One region of the Sporomusa intestinalis genome, then DNA from elsewhere that is predicted to be linked to it. Evidence: riboswitches for the same ligand, from Rfam matches in the RefSeq annotation. Region 1 holds a riboswitch; the other holds the start of a gene.
What was found. A riboswitch is a leader RNA that binds a small molecule or an ion and turns the genes downstream of it on or off. The one in region 1 is predicted to bind cobalamin.

Region 1 (4,426 bases):
CATTGAGCCTAGTAGTAATCCCGGTCCATCGTTTAAAAAGATTACTTTCGTTTTTAAGTTATTCGTCTTAGCATAATTAAGAATCTCATCAGCACAGCTAGTGTAGCCACCTGTGCGATCATCTTCCTGTGCTCCACCTCTATCACCATCATACCGGGCTAACCCGATAGCCAATATCTCTTTTGTGTCTTTGTTACGAATAACAAAGTCTACAGGGCGACTTGGATTTGGATAATTATTAAATACATTACCTAGTAAGATATCTTTACCTGCTCGCTCTGGTCCTGTTACATCCAAGTCAGGAAAGTGCAACCGAAAAATTGAAAAGAAGCGTTCTGTCAAGTCATAACCCTTTTTACCACGGTCTTTATACTCCCAAAGTATAGCACAAATAGCTTCATCTGGTATCGGACGTGCCATATATGCAGCTTGAACCTCATGAATTGGCCTAAAGCCAGAGCCAAATTGTTCACATATTTCATTTGCTTTTGTTTTCTTCTTCAGCATTTCAACGGGCGTTTCAGGGCTAACATACTTTCTAAAAACCCGCGAAAGCTGAATCCTCATCCAACCATCTGGAACATCTGCAATTTGCAAAAATAATCGAACCGAAGATTCAGATGATTTTAAAAGTTGACCAAACATAACTAATACAGGCTTGTACAATTCACAAGCATCTTTTAATATATCAGGATAATATTCGCCTGAAGCTAACGTAATCCAATTATGACCATCAATTTTATAATCAGCTAAAGATTTTCTTTTTGTATCAACCATTATTAGCCCCCCCATTAATTGACCTATCAGGATTATTCGGCAAAAAGTTGCACATTCCCTGCATTTTATAAGTTGTCATAATGCAATAAAGCCATTAATTGAATGTCTCGATTGTAGAGGAAGCAAGCTTAAAACGTATGTGTTATATAGTATTTTAAAGTATTTTAAAAATGCCTAAAACCCCCCCCTCCTCATTTACGAGCAGTGATGTTTTAGGCACTTTTTTACTTGGAAATTGTTATCATCTTCTTGGATCATTCAAACATTCTACCAAGTAATCAAAAGATACTTTAAAATAATCGCAAACCGTAAATTTATTATTATCTTCGGGCTTTATCCGACCTGCCGACTGATAATCTAGCGACACATTAAAATATCAGTAAGGGAAATAAGCCTAGCAATATTTGGTCTCTCTCTGATTCATAAATACTCATGAAAATCAATTTTGGGCGGAGTTCAAAATTGACAGGATACTTTCGGATTCGAGTAAGCAATCAAACATAATTTTTGACATTGGTCGTTTGGAGTTGCTTTTTTCTTTAATTTAATTTGGATTAATTTAACTTGCGGAATGTGGGTTAAAAAAAGTCGCAAGAATTTATTTTGTATTTAAATCAATCTTAATTTGCCCGTTCTTTGTTTCGTATGCAGTTATATGAGCTTTTATAATCATTTCTAGTTCCTTATTGACTGTTCTGAAGTTATTGTCAGCAATATAGCGGAATTTTTCAAGTATCTGTTGGTCGATACGAAGTGTAAACTTAGACGTATTTGATGACATTGTAATTCCCCTCCGATAGAGTCTAATTACAATAACTGTATATTAAAAGAGATGCAAAAGGCATATTGGCGGCAAAATGACGGCATGATATGATTGAGATGTATTATGGAACATGAGGGTGCCTACATTGGGAATGAAGTGGCTTGGTCGACTTGAGTCCCGCTCTACAGAAAGGAGGCGTATAAAAGAGCAGTTTAGACAACGGGTGTAAACTCTTTATCCTGTAAAAAAAGGGAAAGCCTATCTAGGAATGTGTCTGAAGGACACTGGAATTGATACTGCGTTACATCAACCGCAGTTGGTGGCTGACTTCAATGTAGGTGCTAAGAAAATGCAGGACCATTGTTACAGCGGTAAAGCTAATAAAAGAATCTGTAGAAAAACTGTTGTCGTTACCTGAAAAGAGGAAAGAAAAAAAGTAATAATTCTGGACCATACTGCATAGGGTGAAGCAAAAGAGACAATTGTATATATCCAGGGGATAGGTGCCCGTAAGGGCTTAATAGGGAAGCCGGTTAAAGGCCGGCACGGTCCCGCCACTGTAACGGGGAGCAGTTCCGCATATATACCACTTTAGCCTCAGGCTTGGGGAAGGTGCGGGATAAGTGATGAACCGGAGTCAGGAGAACTGCCTGTCCGGCAATCGCCATGTGTACCTGCGCGGACAGGGAGGAGATTATGAAAAATTACCGGAAAAATCCGGCGAATTGGCATGACACTCTCTTTGCGGGAGTGTTTTTTTAGTGCATGTAAACAAAAGTATAAGGAAAAAACAAAGGACTGATCATCTTTGAACCATACATATAAAATCATTTGGAACCGGGCCCGTGCCTGCTGGCAGGTAGTATCGGAGCTGGCGAAAAACACCGGCCGGATAAAATCAGTTCGCAGCAGCAGCGGCGGGCGCGGGGCCAAACACCTGGCCCTCAGTCTGAGTTGGCTGGTAATTCTGAGCTTAACATCACCACTGATTCCCACAGTAGCTGCCTTTTCACCGCCAGACGATACAAAGAATACCTGGACCTTCCTGGGCGAGGTGGACGGTTACGCCACCTGGACATCCACCACTACGGACGGTGGCAACGGGAACCTGGCGACCACGCTGAAAAAATATCTTACCGCTATCGTTGTCAATACCGGTGAACGCTGGCGGCCCCTGGATATGCGGACACCGGCAACTGCTTCTGCGGCCGTGTATACAACCGTAAGCGACCTGACCCTCAACGCCGGCAGTATGCTGGATCTGGCCGGCCGGCAGGCCCTAGTTTATCCCCCTTCGGTTCAGTATCCTGACGGGTATGACAACACGCAAAACAGAATCAGTGGCTATCATTTTACCATGGATAAATTGACACTGACTGGCGATACTGTCTTTCGCATCAATACCAATGTAAAACAAAGGGGTGGCAGTGGTGGTCTTACCGGGGCGAGCATCACTGTCAGACAACTGGATAGTGCCGGCGGCACGGTATATATTCAGTCGGCCTATGACCCGGCCTGGAAGGAACTGGTCAGTGGCGCCGGCGGGATTTATGAACGCAAGACCTTGGATTTGGATTATGTTGATTCAGATAATTATAAGAATTACATCGCCGCTGATTTCAGCGCTGCCGATTACAGCAAGGTCAACGTAGTGGGGCAGGCCTCCCTGATGGATGGGCCGCTGCGGCTCTACGAACTGGTGCCGGTCATCGACTGGAACAACCTGCAGGCTGGCAAGGCCGTGCTCGTGGCCCTCAAAGCCTACAACACCGGTGTCATCTCCGAATCCGGCAAAATGGCCAGGGATGCCCAGCTGGCTTTCCGCAATGTCTGGCGCAGGGAAGAGGGCAATCTCTTCCACCGTATGGATGAACTGCATACCCGTCACTACCGTCAGGACACGCTATCCCCGGCCTCCGCGGGGGACAATCCGGTAACCGAAAACGTCTGGGCCCATACCTACCGGGGCAAGCTCAACAACCAGGGCGCCTACGGGCGCAGCAGCAGCCAAAGCTATGACGGGCTGCTAGCCGGGTTTGATAAAGCCCGGGAGGGCGACTTCTATCGTGGCACCCTCTACTATGGCCTGCTGCTGGGACGAAGCAATGCCGCTACCACCTACGTCACCGGCCGGGGAGACCTGACAGGCACTAGCCTTGGCGCCTATGCCTCCTGGACCGGCCACAACGGCCGCTACCTCGACCTGGCGGCCCGGATGACCAAAATCGAAAACGACTACCATTTCTATGACAGCGACAGTGCCAACACCGCCCGCTATGACAGCTGGGCCAGCGGTCTCAGCGCCCGCTACGGCTACCGCCGGGACCTGGCCAACGACTGGTATGTGGAACCCCAGGTTGGCTTAGCCATCGGCCGGATCGACCAGGTCACCTATACTTTGCCTAACCAGCTGACTGTCAGTCAGACCGCCGACCGGCCGGTAGTCGGCCATCTCGGTGTAGCTGTGGGCAAGGCCTTTAGCGATGACCGGCAGCGCGGCCAGGCCTATGTCCGGCTCATCGCCCGCCATGACTTCGGCAGCAGCAAGCTGGAAGCCCGGTACTCCGGTGATCGCGAGGCCCTGCGAGTGGCCGGCCAGGACACCTGGCTGGAGTTCAGCCTGGGTGCCAGGCTGAACACTGCCCGGAACAGCACGGCCTTTCTGGAGGTGAGTAAGTCCACCGGCGGTGATGTCCGGCAGGACTGGCAGCTCAACGGCGGCCTGGCCTGGAGGTGGGGCCTACCGGCCAAAGGTGGCAAAGCGGCGGTTGTTCAACCGGTAATGGCTGCTGTGCCTGCGGCTAACAGCCTGGCAGCTGCCACTATGACGACGACGGCCGCTGGCAGTCGGGCAAATGCGCCAGACGAAGCCGCCGCCCTACAGCC
Region 2 (4,426 bases), 680 kb from region 1:
GGATGAGGGGCCTGATGTCGGCGGGCCCTGTGCCCCGTACAGCCAGCAGGCCCGCCGTCACCTGTATCAGGCGGCCCTGGAGCAGCTGACGGCCGCCGGCCTCGTATACCCCTGTACCTGTACCCGGGCTGAACTGGCCGCCTCGGCCCCGCATGCCGGTGATAAGGAACGGATTTATCCCGGTACCTGCCGCGGGCGCCAGCCGGCGGCTGCCGGCAGGGGGGACCGGCAGCCGTCCCTGCGTTTGGCTGTGCCGCCGGGAACAACCACCTTTACCGATTTGCTGGCCGGGACCGTCAGCCAGGACATCAGCCGGGAGGCTGGCGATTTTGTCATCCGCCGTGCGGACGGTGTTCACGCTTACCAGCTGGCTGTGGTTGTGGATGATGCCGCCATGGGCATTACCCATGTCTTACGGGGCTATGATCTGCTGCATTCCACGCCCCGGCAGCTGTTGCTGTACCGGCTGCTGGGCCGGCCGGCGCCGGCATTTACCCATGTGCCGCTCCTGCTTGCCCCCGACGGTCACCGGCTGTCCAAGCGTCAGCAGGATCTGGCCATTGCCGCTTTACGGGCCCAGGGGGTAAGGGCGGAAGCGATTATCGGCTATCTGGCTTATAAAGCCGGCCTGCTGGACAGGCCTGAGCCTGTGAGGGCGGCAGAGCTGATCAACGGTTTTAGTGTGAGTAAACTGCGGACCGAGCCGGTGGTAGTGGAGAGCCGGGATATCAGAAAATAATCTGTTGATTTTGTCGAAAAAAAGGTTTTTTTAGCGAAAAGGCGAATATCTAATCTCCATATTGAATAGGCTGGCGCCGGCGCCGGTCTGGGAGGATGTTAACTATGAGGCAGCTTACCGGATACCAGATTCTGGATATGTTTTGCGATTTGGCTCCCTACATGAATGATATCGTTGCGGCTGATATTGGTTTTACCGTGATCCGTGACGGTAAATATGTGCTGTATCTGCCGGCCGGCGATCTGGACCTTAAAATCAGGGTCGGTGAGCCTGTAGTGTCAGGTGCCAGTAAACAGGCCCTTGATGCGGGCCAACAGGTTGTCAGGGTGGTTCCCAAGGATAAATCGCCCTTTGGTATTGCCTATATTGCCTGCGCCCTGCCGTTCCGGGAAGGGGACAACATTGTCGGTTGCGTCACTACCACGCAGAGTATCACCGTTATAGAAAGCATCAACAGCGCCACCAGCGAACTGGCGGCCGCTTCCGAGGAACTGACAGCAGGGCTGCAGGAACTGGCCAGCCGTTCCTCCGGGTTAGCCACTACCAGCAGTGAGCTTGACCAATTAGGGAAAACACTGCTGGCGACGGCCAACCAGACTAATGAAATTGTCACCTTTATCAAAAACGTGGCCAGCCAGACAAACCTGCTGGGGCTGAATGCAGCCATTGAGGCCGCCCGGGTAGGCGAAATGGGCCGGGGCTTTGCCGTAGTGGCGGCTGAGGTCCGGAAACTGGCAGTGTCCAGTGCCGAGTCTGTTACCCAGATATCAGCATCCTTAGGCGCCATTCAGCAGGCGATTGCCGAACTTACCCGCAAGATCGACAATATTGACCAGCATGTAAACGGACAGACCGAGGCTGTTCATGAAATGGCCAAGTCGAGCCAGTCCCTGGCCGAACTGGCCGGCAATCTGGCGGAAGCGTCAAGGAAGATCTATCAGATAACGGAGTGAACCGAATACGGGTTTCTTAGCGGTAATTCTTGTTTATAAAAAAGGACAGCCATGGGCTTTATAAGCTCTGGCTGTTTTTAATTAAGAATGGTTGCTGTGGAAGTTACGGGAAGTAAGCAAAATAATTTAATATTTAATAAATGGAGCAAGGAAAATGTCGAATTTTGAAAGATAAAAACTTTCGACAAAAATAACTATTTGTGGTAAAATCTAGAAAAGAAATAAAATAATAACAAAATAATTGATAAAAAATAAATAAATACAATTTGGTACAGGTGTCCGTCAGGACATAATAGAGAAGCCGGTTCAAGGCCGGCGCGGTCCCGCCACTGTAATGGGGAGCAAATCCAAGGTATGCCACTGAGACAACCGTCTTGGGAAGGTTTGGAGGCGCAATGATCCTAAAGCCAGGAGAACTGCCTGTACAACAATCACCGTTGACCTGCGACAGATGGGGAGGGGATTTGCTGCATTCTTCTGCATTTTTGTGCCGGCGTTATGCCTGTATGAAACAGGAAGCCCCTGACTGATGGGTAGTTCACACATCACAGGCGGCTTCTTTTTATTTGCCTGTTTGCGAATGGGCCCGTGCTTCTGCAGGTCGTACAAGCTGTTTCATCCTGTTTACAATCGACGACAAGGCCTGCCCGGCCGGCGAATGCCGGATGCTGCACCTGAGCAGCGGGGTGGCCTGCCAATAAAGTATACATCAAGGAAAGTCGGTGAATATCGTGGCCCGTTACCGCCGGTGTTGTGCCTTTTCCCTGGTACTGGCCTTGCTGCTGTTGCTGTTGTCCTGGCCGGCGCTGGCTTTGCCGGCCGGCCTGGAGACTGCCCCGGATAACCCGGCGGATTTGCCGCCGGCAGCAGGCAGCGACAGCGAGTATGCGGCTGAGCCTGCCAGCCCGCCTGATGCCTACGGCCGGCCCCTGGTGGTGCAGTTGAACTATCTGAAGGTGGACCAGGCCAGACCCCTCATCAGCGCCCTTGTGCCTGAGGAACAGATTAAAACCGATCCGGTACGCAACACGATGGTGATCATGAGCAGCCCGGATGTGTATGATCAGGTTAACTATCTGCTGTCCCAGATCGATACACCGCCCCAGCAGGTGATGTTCGAGGTGCAGGTCATTGAGATTAACCGTGATGATTTGTCCAATCTTGGTGTCGACTGGGGGGCATCATTTAAGCTGCCTGCCGCCCCTATTGTCTATGAGGACCTGCAATTTAGGATCGGCACCGGGAAATACGGGGTAAATCTCCAGGGGGTTGTCAATCACCTGCTTGAGAATAAAAAAGGCCGGCTGTTGGCCAGTCCGCGGATTGCGACCTTAGACGGGGTAACGGCCAAGATCCTGATTGGGGACAAGCTGGCGGTTGAAAGCCAGCAGCCGACGACAAGCAGCATCCCCATTATCTCCGTAATCTATGTGGATGTCGGCATTAAGCTGGAGGTAACGCCCACTGTCAACAAAGACGGCTTTATTACTACCCGCATTCAGCCGGAAGTGAGCAATAAAACCGATACCACGAAGAATGGCAATCCCAATATCCGCACCCGCCAGGCCGATGCGACCCTGAGGGTTAAGAGTGGTGTAACCATTGTGCTGGGCGGCCTGATTCAGCGCCAGGAGACCAGCGATACCTTCAAAGTGCCAATATTAGGGCAGCTGCCGCTGGTGGGAGGGCTGTTTCACTCCTCCTCCAAACAGGTGACGGAGACGGAACTGGTCATTATGCTGACGCCAAAGATAATTGATTAAATATAGTGGGAGGATCAAGATCATGAGGTACCTAGTACGGGCGAGCCGGTTGTTCCTGTTGGTATTATTTTTCTCTATACCGTTTGTTCAAACCGGTTTTGCCGCCCCTGGGCCGCAGCCTGTTATCGGCGTTGTCTTAATGCCGCCGGCCGTTCATTTGTATGGTCATGTCGCCCTGATAAACTGTTACGCCCCTGCCAATAGCTTCTATGCGGTGATTGATCTCCGTGATACCCCCGGCAAAAGCATTGTGATCCGGTCGGCCGAGCAAAGGCTGCAAAGTCTGCTGGAAACTGCTTTGGCAACAGGCAATCTTGTCTCGTTTGTGGGGCAGGGCGTTTTTGTCCAGTCGCCTCCCCGCGGCGGCACCTGGAATATGGAGGTCTATCAAATTGATGAAGTTACGGTATATAACAAGAAGTAACGTTGTGACAATACGATGAAAAAAAGTCTAGCAGTTATCCTGTTTTTATATTATTGCGTATGGTTTCCCTTGCCGGTTTCGGCAGTGCCGGCAGCGGACATTGCCAGCCGGTGGTCGCCGGTTATCTGCCAGGCCGATACCGGTAATGGCCTCACTGCGCAGCAGAATATATTTACACTGGTTAATTATGACCGCGACTGGCGGCTCAATAATAACTGGTATAATCTGCTGTTTTATCCCCTGGAGCGAGTTATGTATTATTCGGTGGTGGAAAGCGACAGCCATTACTTTATCGGCTATTACCAGTATTATCCGCGCCATACGGGCCGGGCCGAGCATGAGCATGATCTGACAGGGGTGCTGCTGGCGGTGGCCAAAACGCCTGATCAGACCGGGCGGCTTGATATGCTGCTGACCTACAGCAATAAGAAATGGCGGCCGTGGCCGGGCGCGAAGGTGCGCCTGGAAGGCCGGCACCCGGTACTGAATATCCGGCCCGGCAGCCATGAGATTACTGCTGCCGGCCGGAGCCGACGGGGGGGACCGG

Region 2: it holds a riboswitch for cobalamin, as region 1 does, so the genes downstream of both, ACZ481_RS21405 (type II secretion system protein GspD) here and ACZ481_RS18445 (TonB-dependent receptor domain-containing protein) in region 1, are expected to answer to the same signal.

The regions. Positions count from the first base shown of each region.
Region 1 covers NZ_AP042390.1:3,915,901-3,920,326, reverse strand. The annotation lists gene ACZ481_RS18455 (hypothetical protein) at 1-777, opposite strand, end outside; gene ACZ481_RS18450 (Arc family DNA-binding protein) at 1,376-1,558, opposite strand; cobalamin riboswitch at 2,025-2,208, shown strand; gene ACZ481_RS18445 (TonB-dependent receptor domain-containing protein) at 2,349-4,426, shown strand, end outside.
Region 2 covers NZ_AP042390.1:4,593,556-4,597,981, reverse strand. The annotation lists gene gluQRS (tRNA glutamyl-Q(34) synthetase GluQRS) at 1-739, shown strand, start outside; gene ACZ481_RS21410 (methyl-accepting chemotaxis protein) at 844-1,692, shown strand; cobalamin riboswitch at 1,949-2,130, shown strand; gene ACZ481_RS21405 (type II secretion system protein GspD) at 2,415-3,455, shown strand; gene ACZ481_RS21400 (hypothetical protein) at 3,478-3,879, shown strand; gene ACZ481_RS21395 (hypothetical protein) at 3,895-4,426, shown strand, end outside.